One region of the Cupriavidus sp. 94F1 genome, then DNA from elsewhere that is predicted to be linked to it. Evidence: predicted binding sites of a transcription regulator. Region 1 holds the regulator's gene; the other holds the start of a gene.

The links. Region 1 encodes LexA, which represses DNA repair genes until DNA is damaged. Its sites were predicted from a motif close to ACTGTATNNNNATACAGT; they were not measured.
Region 2: a site for LexA is predicted at 1,441-1,458, ahead of AC3FJ6_RS17705 (CppA family protein). Genes of this name have one in related genera too.

Annotation. Positions count from the first base shown of each region.
Region 1 covers NZ_JBYOJT010000001.1:72,515-87,518, forward strand. The annotation lists gene AC3FJ6_RS00320 (hypothetical protein) at 1-407, shown strand, start outside; gene AC3FJ6_RS00325 (C40 family peptidase) at 554-1,231, shown strand; gene AC3FJ6_RS00330 (inorganic phosphate transporter) at 1,288-2,298, opposite strand; gene AC3FJ6_RS00335 (DUF47 domain-containing protein) at 2,312-2,938, opposite strand; gene AC3FJ6_RS00340 (replicative DNA helicase) at 3,091-4,482, opposite strand; gene rplI (50S ribosomal protein L9) at 4,606-5,058, opposite strand; gene rpsR (30S ribosomal protein S18) at 5,089-5,367, opposite strand; gene priB (primosomal replication protein N) at 5,371-5,670, opposite strand; gene rpsF (30S ribosomal protein S6) at 5,691-6,065, opposite strand; gene AC3FJ6_RS00365 (asparaginase) at 6,181-7,191, opposite strand; gene lexA (transcriptional repressor LexA) at 7,426-8,082, shown strand; gene AC3FJ6_RS00375 (hypothetical protein) at 8,236-8,409, shown strand; tRNA gene AC3FJ6_RS00380 (tRNA-His) at 8,661-8,736, opposite strand; gene AC3FJ6_RS00385 (hypothetical protein) at 8,862-9,122, opposite strand; gene dusA (tRNA dihydrouridine(20/20a) synthase DusA) at 9,946-10,950, opposite strand; gene AC3FJ6_RS00395 (NADPH-dependent FMN reductase) at 11,352-11,915, opposite strand; gene AC3FJ6_RS00400 (enoyl-CoA hydratase/isomerase family protein) at 12,074-13,153, opposite strand; gene AC3FJ6_RS00405 (methyl-accepting chemotaxis protein) at 13,268-14,836, opposite strand.
Region 2 covers NZ_JBYOJT010000006.1:368,776-383,779, forward strand. The annotation lists gene AC3FJ6_RS17695 (LysR substrate-binding domain-containing protein) at 1-408, opposite strand, end outside; gene AC3FJ6_RS17700 (RNA polymerase sigma-70 factor) at 455-1,345, opposite strand; gene AC3FJ6_RS17705 (CppA family protein) at 1,530-1,853, shown strand; gene AC3FJ6_RS17710 (thiamine pyrophosphate-binding protein) at 1,970-3,646, opposite strand; gene AC3FJ6_RS17715 (Bug family tripartite tricarboxylate transporter substrate binding protein) at 3,923-4,918, shown strand; gene AC3FJ6_RS17720 (malate/lactate/ureidoglycolate dehydrogenase) at 4,921-6,015, shown strand; gene garL (2-dehydro-3-deoxyglucarate aldolase) at 6,031-6,822, shown strand; gene AC3FJ6_RS17730 (2-hydroxy-3-oxopropionate reductase) at 6,847-7,749, shown strand; gene AC3FJ6_RS17735 (LysR family transcriptional regulator) at 7,755-8,693, shown strand; gene AC3FJ6_RS17740 (hypothetical protein) at 8,770-9,117, opposite strand; gene AC3FJ6_RS17745 (GFA family protein) at 9,369-9,854, shown strand; gene AC3FJ6_RS17750 (PQQ-dependent sugar dehydrogenase) at 10,041-11,345, shown strand; gene AC3FJ6_RS17755 (DUF1641 domain-containing protein) at 11,422-11,850, opposite strand; gene AC3FJ6_RS17760 (NAD(P)/FAD-dependent oxidoreductase) at 11,896-13,086, opposite strand; gene AC3FJ6_RS17765 (OsmC family protein) at 13,126-13,503, opposite strand; gene AC3FJ6_RS17770 (methyltransferase domain-containing protein) at 13,503-14,330, opposite strand; gene AC3FJ6_RS17775 (porin) at 14,576-15,004, opposite strand, start outside.

The sequences.
Region 1 (15,004 bases):
TGGCGGCCGCCCTGCAGCCGGCCAAGGCCGCGGACGCCAGCACGCCGGCAGGCAGTGCCCCGGCAGCGAGCGCCCCGGCAGGCAATGAAATGGTGATCCGCACCATGGGCCCGGTCAGCTATGTCTGCGGCGGCATTGCCGAGGACGAACGGGCCAGGCTGGCCGAACAGGAGAAGAACTTCAACATGGGCATCCTGTTCACCCGGGGGGCCAATGGCGAATACCTGGCCGATGTTGACGTAAAACTGACACGCGACGGCCAGAATGTGGCCGATTTCCGTGCGGGCGGCCCGCGCTGCCTCATACGTGCGCCGGAAGGCAGCTACAATATCGAGGCCAGTTACAAGGGTCAGCCAAAGTCCATCAAGATCAGTACCGGTACGCGCAACGCGCAGTTGCGCTGGTAGTGCTACTTGGTAGTTCCACCTGGAAATTTTCGCTGGCACCCACCCTGTACGGTGGGGCGGACGCCTGACCCGGCAACCGAACGACAAGAAGGATGCCGCAGCGCCCGCTTTTATTGCCGCCCTCACCGCGCCCGGCGCGTGTGTCGATGTCCCCGGCTCCGCCATCGCGGAGTTCGTCCCGGCTCGCCCTGACTGCACTGTGTGCCAGCGCCCTGTTGCTGGCCGCTTGCGCCGGCGGCCCCCCTGCCCGCCATACGTCTTCGCTGCCCCGGACCCCGGGCAAGCCCATGATCGACCCGAGCGCCGGCCTGGAAGAAATCTCGATCCAGGCGATGTCGCTGGTCGGCACGCCCTACCGCTACGGCGGCAACACGCCCGATTCCGGCTTCGACTGCAGCGGCCTGGTCCGCTACGTGGTGCAGCGCGCCGCCAGCGTCAACCTGCCGCGCACCACCGAGCAGATGGGCCAGCGCGGCGTATCGCTCGACCGTAGCGACGTGGCATCGGGCGACCTGGTCTTCTTCAATACCACCGGCCGCGCCAACTCGCATGTCGGCATCTATGTCGGACAGAACCGGTTCGTGCACGCGCCGGCCACCGGCGGCACGGTCCGGCTCGAAGACATGGGCAAGTCCTACTGGGCCTCGCGCTACAACGGCGCGCGGCGTGTCGTGGCGGCCAGCAATCTGCCAATGACGCCTGCGCCTGCGCCGGCCCCTGCACCGTCGATCACGCCCGCCCCGACCTCGCCCATGCCGGCGCCCGCCGCACCCTCAGCCCCACCGCCGGACGACGACCCGATCGCGGCATTCGCTAATCAATAGCAAAAAAGCCAGGCGCAATGCCTGGCTTTTTCATCTGCCGATACGTCCGGCAAGGCTTACAGGATCTGCTTGCCGATCCACCAGGCGATGGCCGACATGAACGCCGATGCTGGAATCGTCAGCACCCACGCCCATACGATATTGCCCGCCACGCCCCAGCGCACGGCCGACATCTTCTGCGCCGAGCCAACGCCGACGATGGCGCCGGTGATGGTATGCGTCGTCGACACCGGCACGCCCAGCGCCGAAGCGATGAACAGCGTAATCGCGCCGCCGGTTTCCGCGCAGAAGCCGCCCACGGGCTTCAGCTTGGTGATCTTCTGGCCCATGGTCCGCACGATCCGCCAGCCGCCGAACAGCGTGCCCATGCCAATGGCCACGTAGCAGCTCACGATGACCCACATCGGCGGCTCCGCACCGCCGACGGCCACGTGGCCACTGGCGATCAGCAGCATCCAGATAATGCCGATGGTCTTTTGCGCGTCGTTGCCGCCGTGTCCCAGGCTGTAGAGCGACGCCGAAACCAGCTGCAGCCGGCGGAACCAGCGGTCCACGCGCGACGGCGGCGTCCGGAAGAACGTCCAGCCCACGATCACCATCATCAGCGAGCCCAGGATAAAGCCCAGCAGCGGCGAGATCAGGATGAAGGCCACCGTCTTCAGCAGGCCGTTGCCCACCAGCACGCCCGTGCCGCCCTTGGCCACCGCGGCGCCCACCAGGCCGCCGATCAGCGCGTGCGACGACGACGACGGAATACCGTACAGCCAGGTAATCACGTTCCACGCAATAGCGCCGACCAGCGCGCCGAAAATCACGTAGTGATCGACGATATGCACGTCAATCGTGCCCGTACCCACCGTGGCCGCCACCTTCAGGTGGAAGATGAAGATCGCCACCACGTTGCACATGGCCGCCATGGCCACGGCATGGTGCGGCTTCAGCACGCCCGTGGAGACCACCGTGGCAATCGAATTGGCCGCGTCGTGAAAGCCGTTCATGAAGTCGAACAGCAATGCCAGCGCCACCAGCAACCCGATGACCCACAAGCTCATTTGTACTGTTTGCATGCCAGTGGGAGCCTCAGGCGTTTTCCAGGACGATGCCTTCGATGATGTTCGCCACGTCCTCGCACTTGTCGGTGATGGACTCCAGCTGCTCGTAGATCGCCTTCAGCTTGATCAGACGCTTGACGTCGGTCTCGTCGCGGAACAGCTTCGACATGGCCGAGCGCATGACGCGGTCGGCTTCCGATTCGAGCTGGTCGATCTGCTGGGCCGTCTTCAGGATCGTGCTGGCGTTGCCCATGTCTTCGAGCAGTCCCACGGCGATCTTGACGGCTTCGCAGCACTGCACGCAGATCGTGGCCAGCCGGCGGGCTTCGTCGGTCAGGTGCGTGACGTCGTACAGCGAGATCGTCTCGGCCACGTCCTCCATCAGGTCCAGGATGTCATCCATGGTCGTGATGAGCTTGTGGATCTCGTCACGGTCCAGCGGCGTGATGAAGGTCTTGTGCAGCAGGTCGATCGTGTCGTGCGTGATACGGTCTGCCTTCTTTTCGGTAGCCTGCACGCGTCGGGCATGGCCTTCGGCGTTGGGCAGGTCATTGACCAACGCTTCCAGCTCGTGCGCGGCGGTAACGGCGCAATCGGCGTGCTGGTTGAAGTATTCGAAGAACTTGCCCTCGGTGGGCATGAAACGGCCGAACATGAAATGTCCTTGTGGCGTACCTGACGGCACGCTCGGTTGTGTGTTGCAAATGGGAGGCAGAGCAATCGCACGACAGCCGCCTCGTGGGCGGCTGTCATCAAAGCGCAATATTTTACAGGGTTGCACCGTCCAGCGGTGTAACCCCCTGAGAATCAGGTGTCGTTGTCGAAGAACGCCGGGCCGCCGCTGAAGTTGTCGAACTTCGTGAATTGACCCAGGAACGTGAGCCTAACGGTGCCGATCGGCCCGTTACGCTGCTTGCCGATGATAATTTCGGAAGTCCCCTTGTCCTGCGAGTCAGGGTTGTAGACCTCGTCGCGATAGATGAACAGAATGACGTCGGCATCCTGTTCGATGGCGCCCGATTCGCGCAGGTCGGACATGACGGGGCGCTTGTTCGGACGTTGCTCCAGGCTTCGGTTCAGCTGCGACAGCGCGATAACCGGGCAGTTGAGCTCCTTGGCCAGCCCCTTCAACGACCGAGAAATTTCGGAAATTTCCGTGGCCCGGTTTTCCCCGCCACCCGATCCCGACATCAGCTGCAGGTAATCGATGATGATCAGGCCCAGCTGGCCGCACTGGCGCGCCAGCCGGCGCGAACGGGCCCGCAATTCCATTGGATTCAGCGCAGGCGTCTCGTCGATGAACAGCTGCGCATCGTTCATGCGCTGGATCGAGTGCGTCAGCCGCGGCCAGTCCTCGTCCAGCAGGCGGCCGGTACGCAGGCGGTGCTGGTCCAGGCGACCCACCGAGCCCAGCATACGCATGGCCAGCTGCACGCCTGCCATTTCCATCGAGAACACGGCCACGGGCAAGCCCTGCTCTACCGCCACATGCTCGCCAATATTCAGCGAAAACGCGGTTTTACCCATCGAGGGGCGACCGGCGACGATAATCAGGTCGCCCGGCTGCATACCGCTGGTCATGCGGTCCAGGTCGATGAAGCCGGTCGGCACGCCGGTCACGTCCGTGGTGCTGTCGCGGTGATAGAGCTCGTCGATCCGCTCCACCACCTGCGTCAGCAGCGGCTGGATCTCCTGAAAGCCCTTCTGGCCACGCGAGCCTTCTTCCGCAATCGCAAAAACCTTGGATTCGGCCTCGTCGAGCAGTTCGCGCACCTCGCGCCCCTTGGGCGCGAAAGCCGCGGAAGCGATGTCGTCGGCAACCGTCACAAGCTTGCGCAGGACCGAGCGTTCCCGAACGATCTCGGCGTAGCGACGGATATTGGCTGCGCTCGGCGTATTCTGCGCCAGCGAATTCAGATAGGCCAGCCCGCCCACTTCCTCGGCCTTGCCGGCCACCTGAAGCATTTCGAAGACCGTGATCACGTCCGCCGGCTTGGTGGCGGAGATCAGGCGGGCGATGCTCTGGAAGATCACCCGATGGTCAAACCGATAGAAATCGGCTTCGGACAGGAAGTCGGCGATGCGGTCCCAGGCGGCGTTATCCAGCAGCAACCCGCCAAGCACCGATTGTTCGGCCTCGATCGAGTGCGGAGGAACCTTGAGGTTGTCTAGTTGGGGATCTGCGGCGGGCGCGTTCATGGGAGGGAATTATAACGGCGCCGGGCGCCACGCAAAAAACAAAAAAAGGCAGGAGCGTGGCTCCTGCCTTTTTTGTGCATCCGACGCGCCGGTCCGGACCGGCACATCGTGGACGCGTACAGCTTAGACGTGCTCGCCCAGCACCGAAACGGTGATGTCGACCAGCACGTCGGTGTGCAGCGACACGCCAACGGCGTAGTCGCCAACCATCTTCAGCGGGCCGTTCGGCAGGCGCACTTGCGACTTCTCGACCTTGAAGCCTTGGCCTTCCAGGGCTTGGGCGATGTCGGCGTTGGTCACCGAACCGAACAGACGGCCGTCCACGCCCGACTTCTGCGTGATCTGGACGGTCAGACCGTTCAGCTTCTCGCCTTCGGCTTGCGAAGCAGCCAGCTTGGCGGCAGCGGCCTTTTCCAGCTCGGCGCGCTTCACTTCGAATTCGGCGATGGCGGTTTGCGTAGCACGGCGAGCGCGCTTGGTCGGGATCAGGAAGTTACGTGCGTAACCGTCCTTCACGCGAACGATGTCGCCCAGGTTGCCCAGGTTGATGACTTTTTCCAGCAGAATGACTTGCATCGTGTATTTCTCCTTGCGGTCCCGGGACTATCAGTTCTTGTGCAGGTCGGTGTACGGCATCAGCGCCAGGAAGCGGGCGCGCTTGATGGCCGTATCCAGCTGACGCTGATAGTGCGCCTTGGTACCGGTCAGACGAGCCGGCGTGATCTTGCCGTTGTCGCCGATGAAGTCCTTCAGCGTGTCCAGATCCTTGTAGTCGATCTGTTCGACGCCAGCCACGGTGAAGCGGCAGAAGCGCTTGCGCTTGAACAGCGGGTTCTGTTGCTGGAAGCGCTTCTTGTTCTTGTTGTCACGTTTGACGAATGCCATGATTCAATCCTTTTCGAATGCTTTACATCGAGTGATGTGAAAGACCAGTGTCTTGCTGTTGCGGTGCTTGCGGGCCAGAAAGCCTTCGCAGTCGAGCAGCGTGCCGAGCGGCATGCGCTCGAGCCGCTGGCCAATCGGGCCGATGCCCATGGCCACCACTGCGAATTCCACCTGCCTGGGCGTTTCCGCCTCCATCACCTCGCCGGCATGCTGCAGGATGCAGTTGACGACAGGGATGCCGGCTGGCGTATAGCGCAGCGTATCTCGCTCGGCGAGCGTGGCGGTCAGCCGAAGCTGGTTCACCGCGACACAGCAGTCCGCACTCAGGCGGCCTGGCCTTCCGTGGTCGTTTGCGCGGCCTTGCGGGCTTCTTCGCGCTGCACTTCCTTCATCATCGGCGACGGCGCGGTTTCAGCCTTCTTGGTCTGGACGATCAGGTGACGCAGCACGGCGTCATTGAACTTGAACGCGTGCTCGAGTTCAGCCAGCGTGTCCTTGCCGCATTCGATGTTCAGACAAACGTAGTGAGCCTTGGCCAGCTTCTGGATCATGTAGGCCATCTGACGACGACCCCAGTCTTCCACGCGATGGATCTGGCCATTTTGCGACGTGACGAGCTGCTTGTAACGCTCGATCATCGCCGGCACTTGTTCGCTTTGGTCCGGATGGACGATAAATACGATTTCGTAATGACGCATTGACGCTCCTTTTGGGATGAGCCACCCGGGCGTCACGTCCGGTGCGGCAAGGTTGAATAGCCGGCGAGTATAGCCCGGAAACCCGGGAATCCGCAAGGTACGCGGTGCAGGCGGCTCAGCAGGCGGCAAAAAGCGACTGCAGGCGCCCGGCATCGACGCCGAGCGCGGGGTCGGCTGCCAGCGCCACCAGCAGCAGCACGCGCGCCTTGTAAGGGTTGAGGTCGGCCGCCGACGCAAACAGGCCAGCCCCCGCCGCCGGCCGCGCCGGAATCGACACATGGCCGGCGCCAGTACGTGAACTGCGCACCACTGCCACACCAGCCGCCGCCGCATCGGCCAACGCCGCCACCAGGGTTTCGTGGACCGAGCCATTGCCGGTGGCGGCCACGACCAGCCCCTTCACACCAGCCGACACCAGTGCATCCACGGCCACCCTGCCCGGCTGGGCATGGCTGACCACGATCTCCACCATCGGCCAGGCCGACGGCACCGGCAAGCACGGCGCCTCCCGCCGGGACGGCGTACGCGTGAATCGAATATAGGCGTCCTGCACGTAGCCGACCGGACCGGCATTCGGCGAGACAAAGGCATCGACGGCGGACGTATGCGCCTTGGTCACGTCGCGCCCGGCGTGGATCTGCTGGTTCAGCACCACCAGCACAGCCAGGCCCCGCGCGTCCGGATGGGCCGCGACGCGCACCGCATCGAGCAGGTTCAGCGGGCCATCCGCCGACAGCGACGTTGCCGGGCGCATCGCCGCAGTGATGATCACCGGCACGGGACACGGCTGCGTCAGGTGCAAAAACATCGCCGTTTCTTCAAGCGTATCGGTGCCGTGCGTAATCACGATGCCGGCCACGTCCGATTGGCCGGACCAGTACGCCACCCGCGCCGCCAGCTGCTGCCAGAGACCGAACGTCATGTCCTTGCTGTCGACCTGCGCCACCTGCTCGGCCTCCACGCGCGCGACATCGGCCAGCGCGGGCACGGCCTGGACCAGTTGCGACACCGGCACGGTAGCCGCCTGGTACTGGGCACTGCTGGCGGGGTCGCCGGACGATCCGGCAATGGTGCCGCCGGTGGCAAGCACGACGACACGGGGCAACGATGAGGAAGACGCTGACATGTAAATAGGCTGACTGAGGGGGCTGGCCGGGCGGGCGCGGCCCGGGATCTGGCCGACGATTGTAACTGCCACCCCGCCCCAGCGCCCCCTTGGCAAACCCGCGAAGCCACCGGTGCCGCCGTCGCCCATGTAGAGCCCACTGCGCAAATTGTGCTTGCACTTCACACGATACTGTATAAAATCACAGCATACTGTTTAAACATACAGTGCTTCGGCACGAGAGACCGGCGAACCATGGCGACCCTGACACCCCGGCAGCAGCAGATTTTCGATCTGATCCGCGACACGATCCGCAACACGGGCTTCCCGCCCACGCGCGCAGAGATCGCCGCCGAGTTTGGTTTTTCCTCGCCCAATTCGGCCGAGGAACATCTGCGGGCGCTGGCACGCAAGGGCGTCATCGAACTGACCCCCGGCGCATCGCGCGGCATCCGGCTCAAGGTGGCACGCAGCGATTCGGAACGTTCCGACCAGTTCTCGCTGCCAATGGCAGGCGTGCTGCAGTTGACGCTGCCGCTGGTCGGTCGCGTCGCTGCGGGCAGCCCGATCCTTGCCGCAGAACATATCGACCGTCAGTACCAGGTGGATGCATCGGTCTTCGACGAGCGTCCGGACTACCTGCTGCGCGTACGCGGCCTGAGTATGCGCGACGCCGGCATTCTCGATGGCGACCTGCTGGCCGTGAAGAAAGCCAGCGAGGCAGCCAACGGCAAGATCGTCGTAGCCCGCCTGGGCGAGGACGTCACGGTCAAGCGCCTGAAGAAACGCGGCGACACGATCGAACTGATCGCAGAAAACCCCGATTTCCAGAACATCGTGCTCCATTCGGGCCGCGACGAGTTCTCCCTTGAAGGTATCGCTGTCGGCCTGATCCGATCGTCAGGCTTCTAGCGTGATCGGAGGCGCCTGACAGCGACTCCGGCTCCCGAGACTTAGGCAGCACGGCCGTCTGCCCTGGTCACCCGCTTTGCTTTGCCCATGCCGCCCCGTCCTTGCTGGACGACGGGCGCGGACCACTGCTGTCGCAAATTACGAGGTGTTGCCATGCTGCAATCGAATCCCATCGCTTCCCGCCGCCCGGTCAAGCCGGTCCCGTTCCGGCAAATCAAGGGCGTCCGCGTCTACCAGGGCGCGCAACGTCGCACGATGGTCGGCAACATGGCAGCCATCTGCCGCATGCTGGAACTGGCAGAACCGACCACGAAACTGCTCGATTGAAATCTGGCCGCGTGCCACGCGGATCAGCGCGCAACCGCATCACTGCGCATTCGCGTCATGCGCAGAACCGGACCTTGTCGACCCCGCCAACGTCCGGTTTTTTTCGCCCATCGACCGGCTTCGCCTTGGCGTATGCGATCGCAATCGGATGCTGTCAGGTCGGTTGCACCAGGCGGAAGGGATGGTGGGAAGGGATGCGTGCAAAGCAAAACAGCCGCTTGACTAAGCGGCTGTTTTGCAAGGGAATTCTTTGGGGTGGCTGATGGGACTCGAACCCACGACGACAGGAATCACAATCCTGGACTCTACCAACTGAGCTACAGCCACCGTAGAGATTTTTCGTTGACCGTTGTGTCGATCAGCGAAGAACAAGACTATACAAGCATTCTCTGCTGATGGCTAGTATTCCGCACAAAAAAATTTCGGATTCGCTGGCGGATGGCTTCCGGACTTCATCGGGGGCCCACCCACTTCGCTTCCAGCAGCACGGCTTCCTTGATCGCAGCGATGATCTCTGCCTCGCTCGGAAAAAGTCCAAGCAAGCGTTTCGACTTGCCATTCAGGACGTCGCGCTGCAACGCCTTGCCGGCGTCGATCGATGTGCCTGGGTGCCAGCAATAGCGCGCAGTCCATTTGCCGTCCTGCAGTTGCTCGGCTACCCAGATCACCCGGTAGTCCTCGAAGACTTCACCGAATGGTTCTTCCGCTTCCATTTCGTTTCCTCAGGGCTCGCTTCCGATTCACTGGCTTCGACATTCCCCGTCACACCGCTCGAACCGGCCAGCCCAACTGCTTTTCCCCCACTTGGCGCCGCATCCGTGAAGATACGACTCCCACGCCATGCCGGCTAATGTCGCGGCATTTTTCAGCGCATCGTAACATGACCTACGCGCCGCTCGACAGGGCATGTCTTAACAATAGCCCGAGCTTGACGTATCGGCCTGCCCTTCAAAAGCGGAGGTCTTGCCCCACCACGGCAGGGTTCTGTCGCAAATAATGCTGTTGGATACTCTTCCCCGAGGGACATTGACCCCCTCGACATTCCCGACAGGCGATCACTCCCGACGAGCATCGCCTGCTTTTTTTTTGGTGTTCAGGTACGCCACGGTTTTATGCGCGATTCGTGCATGGCGCGACCCACGAAAAAAAAGAGCCCGCTCGCAAGCGGACTCTTAAATTAGCGATCTCAATGCCCTGAAGGCACATTCAATGTAGACCCCGAACGCACGGCGCACCATCCGGGCAAACCCACGGTTGCTGTGGTAACAACGAGACGGGGCAGAAAAAAAGCCCGCACACGGCGGGCTCAAAAATCAGTTGAAGAAAGCCCTGTATTCGAGGGCAGGCACAGTGTAAGAACATGCCGCAGGACTGGCGAATTAGGGGAATCCCTTTGCCCACGCGGGTTTCCAGTCACCTCAACCGCCGCAAACGCCCTTGGGGCATACATTTGCGGCATGTGCATAGCACGATCGTTCGAAATTAGAGTTTTTCCTCCAGTCCAGCCCGCATACGATCGTCACGTTCGGGGGTCGCTCAGGCCGCCTCCAGGAGGTCTGGACGCAGATGGGAACGCGCTTCTTCGAATAGCGCATCCACGTCGGCCCGGGTGCGGGCAGCGTTCATGCGCCGTGCATCCGACAGCACCCGGCGCCAGCCGCGTCCGCCATAGACCCCGCGATGGAGGCCCAGCATATGCCGGGTGGCAGCGCCCATATAGCCGCCCCGCTCCACCAGATGGCCGATATAGGCTTGCATGGCCATTTCGGCGTCTTCGCGCGTTGGAATCGGCGATTCAACGCCGTAGAAACGGCTGTCCATTTCGGCGAGGATATAAGGATCGTGGTAAGCCTGACGGCCGATCATTACCCCATCCACGTGGCGCAAATGTTCTTCCATTTCGCCATAAGAGACAATGCCGCCGTTAATCAGGATTTCCAGCTGCGGAAATTCTTTCTTCAGCTGGTATGCAACTTCGTACCGCAACGGCGGAATTTCCCGATTTTCTTTCGGGCTAAGGCCTTTCAGAATGGCATTACGGGCGTGCACGATAAATGTTTCGCAACCGGCGTCGGCAATAATGCCAACGAAGTCGCGAACAAAGTCATAGTGCTCGATCGTGTCGATACCAATGCGATGCTTCACCGTCACGGGCACCGACACCACATCCCGCATCGCCTTGACGCAATCGGCAACCAGCTGGGGCTCTGCCATCAGGCACGCGCCGAACGCACCGCGCTGCACGCGCTCCGAGGGGCACCCGCAATTGAGGTTGATTTCCTTGTAGCCCCACTGCTCACCCAGCTTCGCCGCCTGCGCGAGATCGGCAGGTTCACTACCGCCCAGCTGCAGTGCCACGGGCTGCTCGGCCGCGTCGAAATCGAGATGCCGCGCCACATCGCCATGCAGCAGCGCGCCCGTGGTGACCATCTCGGTATAAAGCCAGGTGTGCTGGCTCAGCGCGCGATGGAACGTGCGGCAGTGGCGATCAGTCCAGTCCATCATCGGGGCAACCGAGATGCGGCGCGGATTTGCAGTCATGGGTATGGCGTCGAGGGAGCGTCCGGGTACGGTTCTGGGTCCACGGACTGAGGAAGACCCGCAAGTATACGCGAGATGACGTTCCTGAGCAGCGCCCCGGAACGCTCACATCGGGTGCGCGGCACGCGGCCAGTAAAAACGGCGCCCGGAGGCGCCGTCTCTCATGTTGGGCGGGCTGCACTCAGTGCATGAAGAGCCAGATCAGGATCAGGACGAAGGCCGGGACGCCGAGCAGCCAGGCGAGAATGTACGGCATGGTGTTTCCTCCTTGTCTATGTGTTTGAACATGGCTTCACTATAGAAAGCAGGGGTCACTGCCGGTGTCGGGTCTCCCCCGCTTCGCCTTGTAGGACGGGGCTTACCGACGTTTGAATCGGACTGGCGCGATCGGCGGCCGACTGTCAGCGCGCCGCGGCGTTGCGGTCGATCCAGGCCGCGAAGGTCGTCAGGTACTTGCTCAGGAAGCCCCGGGTCGAGTCGTTGCTGATGCCGCCCTGCTCATCGAACAGCTTGTCCACCCCGCTGATATAGGCTTCCGGCTGTTGCAGCACCGGAATATTCAGGAACACCAGCGACTGGCGCAGGTGGTGGTTGGCGCCAAAGCCGCCGATATTGCCCGGCGACGCGCTGATCACGCCACCCGGCTTGCCGTCCCAGGCGCTTTCCCCATACGGGCGCGATCCCACGTCGATGGCATTTTTCAGCACGCCCGGCACCGAGCGGTTGTATTCAGGGGTAACGAACAGGACGGCATCGGCGCGGCGGATACGGTCACGGAAGGCCACCCATTCCGATGGCGGATTGGCGTCGTCATCCTGGTTGTAGTGGGACAACTGGCGAATCTCGACGATATCGAGCTTGAGCTGCGGCGGCGCAATCGCGGCCAGGGCCTTGGCCAGTTTCAGGTTCAGGGATTCCTTGCGCAGGCTTCCCACCAGTACGGCGACATCACGAGGATTGCTCATTACGGTTCCTTTCACTGTTCACACACGGTCGAAGTGAATCACAGGCCGGCTCCGGCAGCAGGGCCAGCCCTGCCCACACTGTACTTGACTTGCATGGCCGCCGCCGGCCACCGCGCGCAACGCCCATGCCGATGCAAATGGCGCAGCGGGCGGAGCGACTACGCCAGCGATGCCAGCGGATGTTCCTCGCGCCGCCACTTGCTGTCGAAGAACGCGCGCACGCGGCCCGGCGTCACTTCGTCAAGGCGGGCCGGATTCCATTTCGGCTGGTGGTCCTTGTCGATGACCAGCGCGCGGATGCCCTCGATGCCGTCGCCATGACGGAACACGTCGTACATCATGTCGAGCTCCATGCGCAGCTCGTCTTCCAGCGTCATCGTGCGCGCACGGCGGATCTGTTCCAGCGTGACGCAAAGCATCAGCGGTGACCGGCTGCGCAGCGTGGCGGCGGTCTGGGCCGCCCAGTCGCCGGCCGTGTCACTGACCGCGCTCAGAATCTCCTGCGCCGTGGCGCCGGCAAACAGCGTGTCGATCATGCCGGCATGCTGGGCCAGCGGGCTGGCGTGCGGCACGCACGCCGCCGCGTGCTGACCCGTGAAGGTGGCGATATGGGCCAGCACGGCGTCGCCGCTGTCAAACGCATGCGCCTGCAGCGATGCCGCCAGTTCCGCCATCACATTGGCCGGCAGATAGGCATCGGCCAGCTTCGCGTACAGGGCGTCGGCGGCGTGAATCACCGTGCCGGTCAGGCCCAGGTACTCGCCGATATGGCCCGGCGTACGCGCCAGGAACCAGCCGCCGCCCACATCGGGGAACAGGCCGATGTTCGTCTCCGGCATCGCCATCTTGGTACGGTCGGTGACGATGCGCAGCCGGGCGCCCTGCGAGATGCCCATGCCGCCGCCCATCACCACGCCGTCCATCAGGGCGATATAGGGCTTGCGGTAGCGGTGGATCAGATGGTTGAGCGCGTACTCCTCGACAAAGAACTGGTCGAGCATCGGGTCGTTGGCGTAGTACGCCTGATGGAACCAGCGGATATCGCCGCCGGCGCAGAACGCCTTGCCGCCCGCGCCGGCCACCACCACCGCATGCACGGCGGCATCGGTTTCCCACTGCTGCAACGCCTGCGTGATCGCGCGAATCATGTCGAGCGACAACGCATTCAGGGCCTGCGGGCGGGTCAGCGTCAGATAGGCCACACCGCCCTGCACCGCCGTCGATACAAACTCCGTCATATCCGTCTCCGTTCCAGTAGGCGGCAATTTTACGCCACCTGCCTTGCCCGGATTCGATGACGGCGCCGTTTCAGAATCGGCTTATCGTCTGTCGAGCCGCTGCAGCCCTGGCGATCACGCCAGCCGGAAGGCCGACATCAGCCCTGTCAGCCGTTGCGCCTGGTCTTCGAGCGACCCGGCCGCCGCGGCGGCTTCCTCCACCAGCGCCGCGTTCTGCTGCGTCATGCCGTCCATATGCGAGACGGCCACGTTCACCTGTTCGATGCCGCGCGACTGTTCGTCCGACGCCGCGCTGATGCCGCCGACGATATCGCTCACGCGGCGCACCGCATTGACGATGTCCTGCATGGCGCGCTCCGCGTCGTCCACCAGCGATGTGCCTTCGCGCACATTCGACACCGAGGCGCCGATCAGCGTGCGGATTTCCTTCGACGCCGCCGCGCACCGCTGCGACAGATCGCGCACGTCGCCCGCCACCACCGCGAAGCCACGGCCGTGCTCGCCGGCCCGCGCGGCCTCCACGGCCGCATTGAGCGCCAGGATATTGGTCTGGAAGGCGATCTTCTCGATCACCTCGATGATGTCCACCACCTTGTTGGCGCCGGTGTCGATCTGCTGCATCGTGCTCTGCACCCGCGACACGGCCTGGCTGCCGGTCTCTGCCAGCCGGCGCGCATCCACCGCCAAGGTGCTGGCCTCGCGGGCGCTATCGGCGTTGTGGCGCACGGTGCTGGTCAACTCCTCCATGCTCGAAGCGGTCTCCTGAAGCGACGCGGCCTGCTGCTCGGTACGCTGCGACAGGTTGGCATTCCCGCTGGCAATCTGCTGGCTCGCCGCCGCAATCGAATCGGCGCCGCTGCGCACTTCGCCCACCATCTCGGCCAGACGCCCCTGCATGCGCCCCAGCATGCCGAGCATGCGGCTGGTCTCGCTTCTTGCGTGCTCGTCGGCGATTGCAGCGCCATCGCGCATCGCCGAAATACTAAGATCGCCGTCCGCCATGCGCGCGAAACGGCCAATGGCGATATCCAGCGGATGGACGATCGACGCACGCAGGCGCCAGGCCACCACGGTGCTGAACGCCAGGCCAAGCACCAGGACCGCGATGGAAACGGTCAGCAGCCTGTCGTAGCGATGCTGGGAATTCTCGTAGACGGCCTTGGCGCTTTCCACTTGCAGGCGCCCAAGTTCCGTATTGACGGCGGTGAACTGGATATCGAGTTTCGGAATTGTCTCCATGACCGCCTTCATCATCGCCTCGCGGTTGCCCGCGTTGAGGGCGGCGATCATCGGCGTCACGCCCTCCTGGAACAGCGCGCGGCGTTTCTCTGACACATTCTCGGTGGCGCGTGTCTGCTCGTCGGTTCGCGGAATGGCCAGATACGACTGCCATGCGGCGTCGGACAGCCGCGCGAAGTCCTGGGCCGTGGCGGCGCGGGCCTTGGCATCGGCCGCCTCGGTGGCAAAGGCCGCCTGGTCCAGCAGCACACGCACCAGCAGTTGATTCGAGCGCGCCTCCGCCAGATACGTGGCGGCCGACAATTGCTGCTGGTAGATCTGGCGCGTGGCGTCGTTGCTACGCGACATGCCGATCCAACCAACGGCACCGACAATCAACAGCAACAAGTTTGTGACAATTGTCAGAAGCCACAAACGGGTTCCAATCGTAGTGTTGCGAAACATGGGGCAGTTCTCTCCGTGACTTGAATATCGGCCACTCCTCCATGGCCGTCGCCCCAATGACGGCATTGTCGTGGCCGACTTGATTGCCTCCCGGTGATAGTCAGTCCTTCATTTTCGTGATGGATCGCAAAACGTTAAGCGGGCGCCACTTGACGTGCGTATGGAGGA
Region 2 (15,004 bases), on a different contig from region 1:
GGCAAAGTGGAACGGCTCGGGCCGCGCGTGGATATTGACGACGATGCGTGGATGCTCGGCCCGGAAGCCGGCCAGGCGCGGAATCAGCCATTGCGTGGCGAAAGTGGGCACGACGGCGAGTTCCAGCACCTCCATGCCGCCAGCGCGCGACGCCAGATCCTTGGTGGCGCGCTCGATGGCCTTCAGTTCGGCGCGGATGTCGCGCACATAGCGGTCGCCGTCGGGCGTCAGCACCACGCGCTGGCGCACCCGTTCGAAGAAACGCACGCCTAGCCGTTCCTCCATGGCCTGGATCTGCCGGGAAATCGCGCTTTCGGTGACGTTCAGTTCGGCCGCGGCGCGCGTGAAGCTGCCAAGTCGGGCAGCGCACTCAAGCATCTGGAGTGCGATCAGGCTGGGCAGGCGCATGGTTCAGGGGGCTGGCAATGAGCAAAAAACACGGCGGATGCGGAATTCACGGGCGCGCGATGGCTGACAGGATGCGCCTGAGCTTGTCGGGGTTGCGTTGTGCGTGGATGCTGACAATGCGCTCGCCATCGGTCTCGATGCTCTGGGCCGATTCGAGCTGGCCATCGACAAAGCGCAGCAGCGCCCACTGGCCGTTGAGCACCACCATTTGCACATGCACCGCCAGGCCGCGCCGCTGCGCCGCGAAGAGGACTTGCGCGATCTTGCCGCCGCCGACCAGCGGCTTCGGAAAGCTCGACACCTTGCCGCCGCCGTCGCCAATCAGCGTGGCTTCGTCGGCCAGCAGGTCCCGGATCGCGTCGAATGTGCCCTGCTCCAGCGCCTGGGCAAAGCGCCGCACCAGGGTCAGGTGCGCGTCCTTGCGTACGGGGGATTGCGGTCGGGCATCGCGCAACTGGGTCTTGGCGCGGCTCACCAGCTGGCGGCAGGCCGCCTCGCTCTTGCCGATGACCTCGGCCACCTGGCTGTAGTCGGCGTCGAACACTTCACGCAGCAGAAAGGCCGCGCGCGCTTCGGGCGTCAGGCGTTCCAGCAGGAACAGGAACGCCACCGACACGTCGTCGGCACGCTCGTAGAGGGCTTCGGGCGTATCGGCGCCTTCGGACATTAGCGGCTCAGGCAGCCAGATACCGGCGTAGTGCTCGCGCTGCAGCCTGGCCGCGCGCAGATGATCGATGGCCAGCCGCGTGGTCACCGATACCAGCCACGCCTCGGGGTTGTCGATGGCGTTGCGATCGGTGCCGTGCCAGCGCAGCCAGGCGTCCTGCACGACATCCTCGGCCTCGGCCACGGCGCCCAGCATGCGGTACGCAATGCCCTGCAGGCGGGGGCGAAGCTGGTCAAAGGTCTGGCTGTGATCGGGGGCAGGCGCGGCCATGGCACAAGTGTCCTTGCGGTGGGCTGCCATTGTGGCATTGGCGCCCCCTCGCCGTCTCGCATCGTGTCTGACTGCGCCCTTGAAATTTCCGAACCACTGTATATATTTACAGTGTACTGTATGGATAGACAGTACCAACGTCGTGAGATGGATTAAACAGTGTCGGAACCTTCGGAGCCCTGAAATGGAACACCTGATCCGTGTGCAGAATGAATATGACCGCCAGGTACTGGTCTGGCTGCGTGGACGGATTGGCGACGCAGCCTTGGTGTCGGCCGCGCGCCGCACCGCCGCGGACGGGAAAAAGCCTTATCTCTCAACGATTTGCCGCCTGCTGAACATCCGGCCGCCGTCGCGCCGCAGCTTTGCCGACGAGGCCCGCAAGACCCACCGGGCGGTGGGTGAACGTTATCTGGCGCAGATCCGCCAGATCCTGGCCAAGCCGGGCGCCCCGCACGCACAGCGCGAAACCGGGCATGAGGCCCGGCCGCAGGGTTCCCTCTTCTAGGCACCGTTCGGACGCCGCCGAGGTTTAGTCCGAATTATTGAAATCCTATAATTTGGACTAAACCGCTGGCAGATCCTGCTTTCAGATCACTTTTTGCTGACCTGTTCACCGCCCTATCATTGCGGCAGATCGGTCACGCGCATCGCCGGCGTGATCTGCCGCGGATCGGTCACCAGTTCCAGCACGGCCGGCTTGCCGGCCTGCTGCGCCCGTTCGAAGGCGGCGGCGAAGTCCTCGGTCCGCTCCACGCGCTCGGCCCAGGCGCCGCAAGCCTTGGCCATTTGCACAAAGTCGGGATTGACGATGCGCGTGCCGCTCTGGCGGCCCGGATAGCGGCGCTCCTGGTGCATCCGGATCGTGCCGTACATGCGGTTGTTCACCACGATCACGATCAGGTTCACGCCGTGGGCGGCGGCCGTGGCGATTTCCTGCGGATACATCAGAAAACAGCCGTCGCCGGCAAAGCACACCACGGTTTTTTCCGGAAAGCGCAGCTTGGCGGCAATGGCGGCCGGCAGGCCGTAGCCCATCGCGCCGCACGTCGGGGCCAGTTGGGTACGCGAACGCTTGTAGGCATAGAAGCGGTGCAGCCAGACCGTGTAGTTGCCAGCGCCGTTGGACAGCATGGCGTCCTCGGGCAGCACCCGGTTCAGGTGCGCCATGGCGGCGCCCATGTCCACGCCGGTCAGTTCGGCGTGAGGCTTCGGCGGCGTGACAAAGGCCTCGTGGTCGGCGCGCGCGCCGGCGGTCCAGTCCGTCCAGGCCACCGAAGCGGGCGCGTCCAGCGATGCCAGCATGGCGGCGCCCGGCTCGACGCCGGCGTGGATCGGCAGCGTGGCCTGATAGACGCGGCCCAGCTCGAAGCTGTCGGCATGGATATGCACGAGCTTCTGCTTCGGCTGCGGGACTTCCAGTAGCGAATAGCTATCGGTGGCGATATCGCCAAGCCGCGTGCCAAAGGCCACGATCAGGTCGGCCGACTTCACGCGTTCGGCCAGCTTGGGGCTGACGCCCAGGCTCAGGTGGCCCACGTAGTGCGGGTCGCGGTTGTCGATCACGTCCTGGCGGCGGAAGGCGCAGGCCACGGGCAGATCCCAGGCGTTGACGAACGCGGCGAAGTCGCGCACGGTCTGGCCGGTCCAGTTGGCGCCGCCGGCAATCACCAGCGGACGCTGGGCACCGGCCAGCGCGGCCGCCAGCGCCTGGGCATCTTCGGGGCGCGGTGCGGCGGCCACGGCGCGGTACGGCGCGGCATCGGCCACTTCCACCAGACCATCGAGCACGTCCTCGGGCAGCGCCAGCACCACCGGGCCCGGGCGGCCCGACGTGGCCACCTGGAACGCGCGCGCCACCATCTCCGGAATGCGTGCCGGATCGTCGATCTCGGCCGCCCACTTGCACATCGACCCGAACACGGCCGCGTAGTCCACCTCCTGGAATGCCTCGCGCCCCTTGTGCTCGCGGGCGATCTGGCCAACGAACAGGATCATCGGCGTGGAGTCCTGCTGGGCGATATGCACGCCGATGCTGCCATGCGTGGCACCGGGGCCGCGCGTCACGAAGCAGATGCCGGGACGCCCCGTCAGCTTGCCGTCGGCCTCGGCCATGTTGGCGGCGGCGCCTTCGTGCTTGCAGACCACAAGGTCGATGGCCGGCTGGTCGTGCAGCGCGTCCAGCACGTCGAGAAAGCTCTCGCCCGGCACGCAGAAAATGCGTTCGGTGCCATGGATGCGTAGTTGGTCTACAAGGACACGGCCGCCGGTGCGGGCCGTCTGGGAGGCGTGGGAGGTCATGTCGGGTGTGGTCGCGTTATCGACGTGAAAGATCGGCGGCAGGATCGCAATGTCTGCAATTGTTCCGTTTGACGTGCGCGGCTGCGCGGCCTATCGTGCATTTCTGTTATGCAAATTCTGCAAGTCGCCACCGCCCGGGCCCGTGTAGATTTGCGGGCGAGGCGCAGCACAAGACGCCCCGCCTGACCCACGTTTCCGTTGCGGAAACCGTCAGGCAGAACGGCAGCCCGGACCGGGACTGCCGCACACGAACGTTCGCGCTACAGGAGACATGATATGAATTTTCCCCATCGCCTGATGCGGCCGATGCTGGCCGTGCTTTGTACCGGATGCATGGCGGTCGCCACGCAGGCCCGCGCCCAGGGTGCCGATCACTACCCGAGCAAGCCCATCACCTACGTGGTGCCGTTTGCCGCCGGGGGCACCACCGACCTGCTGGGCCGGCTGATCGGCCAGCGGCTGTCGCAGGTGCTGGGGCAATCGGTGGTGGTGGAAAACCGCGCCGGCGCGGGCGGCAATATCGGTTCCGACTACGTGGCCAAGGCCCCCGCTGACGGCTACACGCTGCTGGGCGGCACGATCAGCTCGCACGCCATCAACGTGAGCCTGTACCCGAAGATGCCGTATGACCCGGTCAAGAACTTCCAGCCCATCGCGCTGATCGGCACGTTGCCGAACGTGCTGGTGGTCAATGCCAACAGCCCGTGGAAAAGTGTGCAGGACGTGATCGCCGCCGCCAAGGCCAAGCCGGGTACGGTCAATTTCGGTTCGTCGGGCAATGGCACGTCGCAGCACCTGGCTGCCGAACTGTTTGCCAACATGGCCGGGTTGCGCATGACCCATGTGCCTTACAAGGGCAGCAGCCAGGCGGTGCAGGCGCTGCTGGGCAACCAGGTGGACCTGGTGTTCGAGAACAGCGTGGCCGCCATGCCGATGATCCAGTCGGGCAAGTTCCGCGCGCTGGCCACTACCGGCGCCAAACGCGCGGCCGAGCTGCCCGACGTACCGACCATGGCGGAGTCGGGCCTGAACGGCTACGAGATCGTGTCGTGGCAGGCCATCTTCGCGCCGGCCGGCACGCCCAGGCCCATCGTCGACAAGCTGTCGAGCGAGATCGGCAAGATCATCCGCCAGCCGGACGTGCGCGCCAGGCTGGCGTCGATGGGGGTGGAGCCGTCGGGCGCCGGCCCCACCGAACTGGGCAATTTCCAGAAGAGCGAAGTCGCCAAATGGGCAAACCTGATCAAGGTGGCCAATATTCACCTGGAGTAAGCATGAGTGATCACCGTATCCCGACTGCCGGCCTGCACCAATGGGTGGCAGACCTTTGGCTGGCGGCGGGCTCCGACGCCCGCGAGGCCCGGCTGACCGCCGATCATCTGGTGGGGGCCAACCTGTCCGGCCACGATTCGCATGGCGTGGGCATGATTCCCAAGTACGTGATGTCGTGGCAGGCCGACCAGCTCCAGCTGAACCAGCAGGTCAGCGTGGTGCATGAATCGGGCGGCATCCTGAGCCTGGACGGCAACCGTGGCATGGGCCAGGCCGTGACCGAACAGGCCATGGGCCTGGGCATCGAACGCGCGAAGGAACATGGCGTGTGCGTGCTGGGCCTGCGCCGGTCGCACCATCTGGGCCGTGTGGGCCACTGGGCCGAACAGGCCACGGCGGCCGGCATGATCTCGATCCACTTCGTCAATGTGCTATCCAAGCCGATCGTGGCCCCGCATGGCGGCTACGATCCGCGCTTTGGTACCAATCCGTTCACGATTGGCGTGCCGGTGGCCGGCCAGCCGCCGCTGGTGCTGGACTTCGCCACCAGCGCCATCGCGCTGGGCAAGGTGCGCGTGGCCCACAACAAGGGCGTGCCGGTGCCGCCGGGCTGCCTGATGGACCCGCAGGGCCACCCCACCGACGACCCCGCCGTGATGTTCCCGCACCCCGGCACGCCACAGGGCGCGCTGCGCACGTTCGGCGAGCACAAGGGCTACGTGCTGGCCGTGATGTGCGAACTGCTGGGCGCCGCCGTGACCGGCGGCCATACGATCCGCCCCGAAACGCTCACGCACGAGCACGCGGTGTGGAACAACATGCTGGCGATCATCTTCGATCCGGGGCGGCTGGGCAGCAGCACCACGTTCGGCCACGAGATGGAGTCGTTCGTGGAATGGATGAAGGCGTCACGCCTGCAACCGGGCAACGACGCCGTCCGCCTGCCCGGCGACCCCGAACGCGCCTGGCGCCGCGCCCGCGCCGAATACATTCCCGTGGACAGCAGCACGCTGGCCCAGCTTGACGATGCCGCCGCCCGCGTGCTGCAGGCCCGTGGCAAATCGCCGGGCCCGCTTTCCGCGCTGGCCGCCGACTGATCCAGGAGATCGACGATGTCCAACACCCCTCACCTGCCCCAGATCCACCCGCTGCCCAACAGGTTCCGGGCCGATGTGCTGGCGCGCAAGCGGCTGATTGGCCTGTGGAGTTCGCTCGGCCAGCCCGTGACCAGCGAGATTGTCGGCCTGGCCGGCTTTGACTGGATGCTGCTCGATGGCGAGCATTCGCCCAACGACGTGCTGACCTTCGCGCCCCAGTTGATGGCGCTCAAGGACAGCGTCAGCGCCCCCGTTGTACGGCCGCCGTGGAACGACCCGGTGATGCTCAAGCGCCTGCTCGATATCGGCTTCTACAACTTCCTGATTCCGTTCGTGGAATCGGCCGAGGAAGCCCGCCGCGCGGTGCGTGCCACGCGGTATCCGCCCGACGGCATCCGGGGCGTGTCGGGTGCCCAGCGGCAGAACCGCTATGGCACGCTGCCGGACTTCTTCAAGACCATCAACGACAACATCTGCGTGCTGGTGCAGATCGAAAGCCGCAAGGGCGTGGAAGCAGCCGCCGAGATTTGTGCGGAACCCGGGGTGGACGGCATTTTCATCGGCCCGAACGACCTGGCCGCGGCCTACGGGCATCTGGGCAATCCGAACCACCCCGATGTCCAGGCGGCGGTGAAACAGATCTACGATGCCGCCAACCACGCCGGCAAGGCCATCGGCACGCTGACGCCGGTCGAAGCCGACGCGCGGCGCTACCTGGATATGGGCGCGCACTTCGTGGCGGTGGGCATCGACCATGTATTGCTGCGCGATGCGGCCCGCGCGCTGCGCGACCGCTTTGCGTCCTGAAGCCATTTTGAACAGGAAGGAATCATGAGCAAGCTCGGATTTATCGGATTGGGCGTCATGGGCAAGCCCATGGCGGAACACTTGCAGGCCGGCGGCCATACCGTCTACGCGCACACGCGCAGCGGCGTGCCGCAGGACCTGCTCGACCGCGGCGTGCAGCCATGCGCCAACGCCACCGAGGTGGCCAGACAGGCCGACATCATCTTCCTGATGCTGCCCGATACGCCCGACGTGGCGCGGGTGCTGTTCGGTGACAACGGCGTGGCCGCCGGGCTGAGCCAGGGCAAGATCGTCGTGGACATGAGCTCGATCTCGCCGATCGACACGCGCGAGTTCGCCGCCAGGGTCGAAAAGCTCGGCTGCGACTATGTGGATGCGCCGGTGTCGGGCGGCGAAGTGGGCGCCAAGGCGGCCACGCTGTCGATCATGGCCGGCGGCAAGCAGGATGTCTTCGACAAGGTGCTGCCGCTGCTGCAATTGATGGGCAAGAACATCACGCTGGTGGGCAATGTCGGTGACGGCCAGGTGGCCAAGGTGGCCAATCAGGTGATCGTGGCGCTGACGATCGAGGCCGTCAGCGAGGCGCTGGTGCTGGCTGCCAAGGCCGGCGCCGACCCGGCGCGCGTGCGCCAGGCGTTGATGGGCGGCTTTGCCAGCTCGAAAATTCTTGAAGTCCACGGCGAACGGATGATCAAGCGCACGTTCAATCCGGGTTTCCGCATCGAACTGCATCAGAAGGATCTGAACCTGGCGTTGTCCACGGCGAAGCAACTGGGCCTGGGCATGCCGAATACGGCATCGACGCAGCAGTTGTTCAATGTGTGCGTGGCCCAGGGCGGCGCGGGCTGGGATCACTCGGGGCTGGTCAAGGCCATCGAGCACCTGTCGTCGTTCGCCATCGGCGATACGCCAAAATCGGCCGGATGACAACCATGTCGGCCGCGCTGAATTCCGACGATCTGGCGTGCTTTGTCTGCGTGGCCAACACGCAGAGCATTTCGCGTGCCGCGCTGGAACTTGGCGCCGACCAGTCAACCGTCAGCCGGCAGATTGCCCGGCTGGAGGCCGCGCTCGACACCCGGCTGTTTCATCGCAGCGGCCGGGGCGTGGTGCTGACCGAGGCCGGTACCACGCTGCTGGGTTACGCGCGACAGGTGGCCGCCACGCTGGCCGAGGCGCGCGCGGCGGTGCGGGCATCCACCGCACAGGGGCCGGCGCAGCTGGTCATCGCGGCGCAGCCGACCATCGCCAATACCGCGTTCGCGGCCATCGGCACGGCGCTGAAGGCGCGCTTTCCGGCGACGAAGATCCGCTTTGTGGAAGGTCTGGCCAACCCGGTGCTGGCGTGGCTGGCGGCCGGCGATATCGATGTGGCCCTGCTCTACCTGCCCGAACAGCAGGGCGCGCTCAAGGTGGACGTGCTGCTGGAAGAAGACCTGACGCTGGTCACGCCCACGTCATGGAGCCACCTCGGCCCCACGTTCCAGGCGCGCCGCCTGGGCGAAGTGCCGCTGATCCTGCCCAGCACGTCGCACGGGCTGCGCGTGCTGGCCGAATCGCTGGCGGCGCGCGTGGGCACCTCGCTGAACATGGCGATGGAGTGCGATGCCTCGAACACGGTGGCCATGCGGCTGGTGGAAGACGGCTGCGGCGCCACGCTGCTGCCGTTCGCGGCTGTGGCCGATCGCGTGGCCCAGGGCCGGCTGCATTCGGCGCGGCTGGTGGACCCGGTGGTGACGCGTCAGGTGGCGATGGCCACGGCGCGCAACCGGCCGGTGGTGCCGGAGTTGTGGGACATCATGCAGACGGTGCGGCAGTCCGTGCGCAATATCGTGATGTCGGGCGCCTGGCCGGGGGCGCGGCTGGTGTAGATCGCCGATGTCCGGTGGTTTTGCCCCCTCTCCCGGGAATGGAAGAGGGGGAAACAGACATCGCGGACATCAAGCCTTACTGCTTCGTCGTACCGTTCTGCAGTTCGGCCTTGGCCGTCTCGTCGGCGGCCTTCTTGGCGTCCTTGCGCTCGGACTTGGCCGCATTCACATCCTGCTTGTACTCGCCCTTGGCCGCCTTCTTCTCGGCCTTGTACTGGTCATTGGCGGCCTTGCGGGCCTCGCGGCGTTCCACGAGCGGGTCCTTCGGCGGCTGGACCTGGGTCGTGACCGGCGGGGCCGCAGTCGTGATGTCGGCCGGGGCGGCCGGCGCCTGCGTGGTCTGTGCAAAGGCGGTGACAGAGATCATGCCGGCTGCCAGGGCGCCAATCAGGGACGTGGTGCGAATGGTTCGTTGCTTGGACATGTTGAGACCTCTCAGGTGGTTGTTATCGAAAACGACGGGTGCGTTGTTTCCCACCGCGTGCCCAGTTTAGAAGCCGCACGGTGCCCCGTGTGCCGCATTCACACATCTCCTTACAAAACCTCGCCCGCACTGACAGACAACGCCCGACAACGCCACAGTTTCTGACGATATTTGCAATGTTTTTGGCTTGATCGAGGCAGGCGCGTGGCCCACACTGAACCGCATCGACCATCGATTCCAGGGGAGTTGCCATGCATCTCGACGGATCGTGCCAGTGCGGCGCGGTGCAGTTCAGCCTTGAGTCCGATTCGCCCTACCCCTACCTGCATTGCCATTGCTCGATCTGCCGCAAGACCGGCGGCAGCGGCGGCTATGGCATCAACCTGGGCGGCGATGCCCATACGCTGCGCGTGGCCGGCCAGCAGCACGTGGCGCATTTCCACGCCGTGATCCGCGAGCCCGGCAAGCGGCCGGTGCGGTCCAAGGGATACCGCCACTTCTGCAAGCTGTGCGGTAGCCCGCTCTGGATGTGGGACCCGCGCTGGCCGGACCTGGTCCATCCGTATGCGGGCGCCATCAACACGCCGCTGCCCAGGCCGCCCGATGTGGTGGAGGCCGGTCTCGATTACGTCGCGCCATGGGTCGATGTGCCGCGCGGCAAGGGCCATCGCCATGTGGGCACCTGGCCCGACGAATCGTTGCGCGAATGGCACGCGCGGCATGGCCTGCTGAGGTAGACGCCAGAACCGCGCCGAATGCGGCCCAAAACGCCTTGCCCCAGGCGCGCCAGCGGGTCGGACGGCTCCTGACAGGGTCTTGCACCGGCGCTGACATACATCGCGCAAGTGCACTCCTATGCTCGAATCAGACAAGGCATCTGGGAGCCCGCCATGCGCGACTATCGCCAGTATCTGATTTATCCGATGGCATCGCTGTTTGCGATCGTGGCGGTCACGCTGCTGGTCGGCTGCGGCGAATCGGCCAAGTTACCCGATACGGCGGGCATCGGTCCGAACCCGCAATTGCCGGCGCCGCACAAGACGGTGCTTCCGACCATCCATATCGCCCCAGCCGAGGGCTGGAAAGACGGCAAGATGCCCGTGGCGGCCGATGGCATGCGGGTGGCGGCCTATGCCGACAAGCTGGACCATCCGCGCTGGCTGTACGTGCTGCCGAACGGCGATGTGCTGGTGGCCGAAACCAACGCGCCGCCGAAGCCTGACGACCACAAGGGCATCCGGGGCTGGATCATGAAGAAGACGCAGGAGCGCGCCGGCGCCGGCACACCCAGCGCCAACCGCATCACGCTGCTGCGCGACACCAATGGCGACGGCGTGGCCGACCAGAGATCGGTTTTTCTTCAAAACCTGCACTCGCCGTTCGGCATGGTGCTGGTCGGCAATGATTTCTACGTCGCCGATACCGATGCCGTGCTGCGCTTCCCGTACACGCCGGGACAGACCAGCATCTCGGCGCCGGGCCAGAAACTGGTGGACTTGCCCGCTGGCTCGATCAACCACCACTGGACCAAGAACATCATCGCCAGCCTCGACGGCAGCAAGCTGTATGTCACGGTGGGATCGAACAGCAACGCGGGCGAGAACGGCATCGACAAGGAAGCCGGCCGCGCCGCCATCTGGGAAGTCGATCGACAGACCGGCCAGCATCGTATTTTCGCCAGCGGCTTGCGCAATCCGAACGGCATGGTCTGGGAGCCGACCACCAAGGCGCTCTGGACATCCGTCAATGAGCGCGACGAAATCGGCAGCGACCTGGTGCCCGACTACATCACCTCCGTGCGCGACGGCGGCTTCTACGGATGGCCTTACAGCTATTACGGCCAGCACGTGGACGACCGCGTGAAGCCGCCCGCCCCCGACATGGTGGCCAAGGCCATCGTGCCCGACTACGCGGTGGGCGCGCACACGGCGTCGCTGGGCATGACCGGCGCATCGGGCAACAGCCTGCTGCCCCAGTTCCATGACGGCATGTTCGTGAGCCAGCACGGCTCATGGAACCGCAAGCCGCGGTCGGGCTACAAGGTCATCTTTGTCCCGTTCGACCAGGGCAAGCCGCGCGGCGCGCCGTTCGACGTGCTGACCGGCTTCCTGGATCAGGACGGCAAGGCGCAGGGACGCCCGGTAGGCGTCGTGATCGACAAGACCGGCGGGCTGCTGGTGGCCGACGACGTGGGCAACGTGGTCTGGCGCGTGAGCGCGGCGAAGTAATGGCGCGAAGTCGTGCCGCGAAGTGCTGTCGCGAAGTCGCCCCCCGACATGCTGCCCGCGTTTGGCGCCTGCGCCGTCATGCCACCGGGCGCTGCGCGCGTCCGACGATCTGCAACGTCCGTAGCAATAACGCCAGACCGCGCCGCGTATCGGCATCGCGCGCCAGCGCCCACAGGGCCCGCGTACCTGGCGGCTCGGCGTCCCGCCGGGTCTGGGCAGCGGCCAGCCGCAGCGCGCCGCTTAACGCGCCATGGGCCGCCACGCCTTCCTCGAACACGCTGCTGACTTTCTCGATCATCGCCGGATCGAGAAAATCGACAAGATCGGCCATCAGCGCCAGTATGTCGACCAGGTTGTCCAGCCGCGCGCCGAGCAGCAGCGGGGCCAGCCTTGGAGACAGTTCTGCCCAGGCTGCCGGCGCCGGGTCAACCGGCTGGCTGTCGGCCAGATGGTGGGCAACGTGCGGCGCAAGGCCTGGCCCGGAAGCCTCGGGAATGGATGCCATGGGGACTCCACAGTGGATCACATCGGGTGATGGCAGGCGCGGCGGTCAGAGCATGCCCCGGGCAACCGCCCAGTAGGCGCCGCGATTGAAGCCCTGGCGCAGCAGGCCACCCAGCCTGGTGGGCGGCATCGGTTGCACGTCCCGCTGGTAGTCGTACCAGAGCGGCATGCCCGCCGATAGCCCAAGCTGGGCAACGGCCTGGACCTTGCCGTCGTAGGCCGCGACCGGACGCCCCAGGCGTATCGACGCCGCGATGTTGTCGGCGATCACCGGCGCCTGGTTGTGGCATGAGCCGCCGGCCTTGCTGACCGGCAGATCCACGGTATCGCCAATCACGTACACCCGCTCATGCCCGCGCACCTGCAAGGTCTCATGGTCGGTGGGCAGCCAGCCCTCGTCGTCGGCGGCTTCGGACAGGCCGCTCTGGCGCACCACATCGACGGCGCGGATGGGCGGCGTGGCCATCAGGATGTCGAACGGCTGCTCGGCGCCCTCTTCCGAATACGCCACCCGCCTGGCGGGGTCCACGCGCGCGAGGGTAAAGCCGCGCTGATAGCGGATGCCGCGCTGCTCGAACAGGGCCGGCACGACATCGCAGGTAGGCTTCTGCAGGAACAGGCAATTGCGCAGCAACTGCGAGACGGTCGGGTAGGTGTAGACGATCTCCACCCGCTCGCGCACCCCGCGCCGGCGCAGGTAGTCGTCGAGCATCAACGTGGTTTCCAGCGGCGCGATGCCGCACTGATGTGGCACGTTGTGCGTCTTCGGGAACGACACCGTGACGAAGATTCGCCCCCGCTGGATGCGCGCGAGCTTCTCGGCCAGCTGACGGGCCGGCGCGTACTGGTAGAAATGGTCGCCCGCCTCGCCCAGCCCCTCGATGCGCTCCGGGGCCGGCACGCAACCGGTGGCGATCACCAGATAGTCGTAGCCATAGCGCCTGCCGCTGCGGGCCTGCACCTCCTGGCGGCCCAGATGGAACTGCTCGGCCGCATCCACCACGAAATCGATCTCCGGCCGCAGCAGCGACCGCTCGCGCCGTACCAGTTCCTCGCGGAAGAACGCGCCGAACGCCACATACATGAACGCCGGCTTGTAGAAGTGATCGGCTGTATCGGACAGCACGGTCACGGCGACGTCGCCGTCGACGATCTCCCGGAACAGCTTGCCGGCCAACTGGTTGGCCAACATCGTGCCCCCCACGCCACCCCCTACGATCAGTATGCGTTGTGTCATCGTCCCCACCTGGTCAGGATCATCGAGAGAACATGCCGCTCAGACGCGAATCCGCACGGGGCGGGAAAGTGTCTGGCAGACCGGGCACTCGCGCGCCGTCTTCAGCACGCGCGCGTGCAGGTCGGCCGATATGGCGGCCAGGAAAAATACGTCGATCTCGAAGGCGGTGATGTCGCCCTGGCGGTTCAGGCGGACATCCACGCGGTACGGCGGCAGTTGCGCGTCGCGGTGGGCCATGTCGATGGTGATGCAGACGCAGGCTGCCAAGGCGCCCGCCAGCAGTTCGTGCGGCCGCATGGCGGTTCCGCCGCGCAGGCCGTCGGCGGCCGCGTCGGCAAGCACCACGTGATGCCCGCTGCGGATCGTCACGGCGTACGACGGGCCTTGGCGCGACGCGGAAACCTGCAGCGGCGTCATCAGTGGACCTGCGCCACCACGAACAGCCGTCGAAACGGAAACAGCGTGCGGCCGTCGGCGCCATTTGGATAGAGCTTGCGCAGCCGTGGCACGTATTGCGCCAGAAAGCGGCCGCGCTCGCCGTCGTCGAGATGATCGGTCACCGCGCGCAAGCCCGACGCCTTGATCCAGTCGTAGACGGGGTCGTCGCCTTCCACCACCTGCAGGTAGTCTGTCTTCCAGATGTCCAGATGCGCGGTGCGATCCACCAGCAGCTGGTAGTAGAACGCCGCGGGCTGCACGTGGTTGCGCGCCAGTGCTCCCCGCAACATCGGCGTGCCCAGCACACTGCCGCCCGGGCCGGCGGTGGCCAGCACCTCGCGCATCAGACCGTACCAGGGGGTCTCGCACCAGTCGGGCATATGCAGCGCCAGGCAGCCACCGGGCCGCAGAAAGCCCAGCAACCTTGGCAGCAGCGTTTCGTGATCGCCCAGGAAGTGGAGCACCGCGCTGGCGAAGATCAGGTCCGCGTGCGCCTGGGGCGTCCAGTGCTCGATGTCAGCCTGCTCCCAGTGGATGGCACCGCTTTCACTCGCTGCGGCAGCCAGCATTTCGGGGGAGCTGTCCACGCCGTACACGCTGGCGTGCGGCCATTTGTCCTGCAAGACGCGGGTGACATGGCCGGGTCCGCATCCGATGTCGTACACCGTGTGCGGCGCATCGAGCGGCACCCGCTGCAGCAGTTCCAGCGCGGGCCGCAGCCGCAAATCGGAAAACTGCAGATACAACGTTGGATTCCAGCGCGCATCCGGCCGGCCTTCGCTCACGTTCATCGACATCAATCGCATGGTTGGCGCTCCATGGCGCGATGCCGGGGGCATCGGGAATGCTCATTAGCATATGCATTCGATGTCGCGACGCTACTGAAGAATCTTTATGTCAGTACTGGCACGGTTTAAATGACAAGTCCGCGCTTCTCACGCGAACGGGTGACATGTGCGCGGGAACGGCCGCACAACGGCTGCCAAAATGAAAACCGGCGGTGCGATCCCCTCGCACCGCCGGAAAGCTGGCCCTGCAGCCCGGAGCAACGTCAGAAGCGGTGCTGCAGGCCCGCCAGCACACCAACCTGGTTGTCCGCATAACCAGCGAAATCCCGCGAGACACTCACGGGCTGGCCATTGCGCGCCTTGGCATAGGCGGCGGACACGTACGCCAGGGTGCGTTTGGAGAAGCTGTACTGGGCGCGCAGCGAGACCATGACCGGATCGGCGTTGGTGTCGCCCTTGATGTTCTGCTTGTAGACCGCGCCGTAGAGCGCGAAGGCGGGCGTGAAGTCGTACGCCGCGCCCAGCCAGTACATGTCGCTCAGCTGGTTGGGGGCCGCCGTGGTGAAGGTCTTGCGGTAATTTCGATAGCCGGCAAAGAGTTTCAGCGCGCCAACGTCGTACCTGGCACCGGCATGGATACCCTGGGCATAGTCTGTCGGGTCGCCGGCGACCCCATTCACGCGGTCCCACGT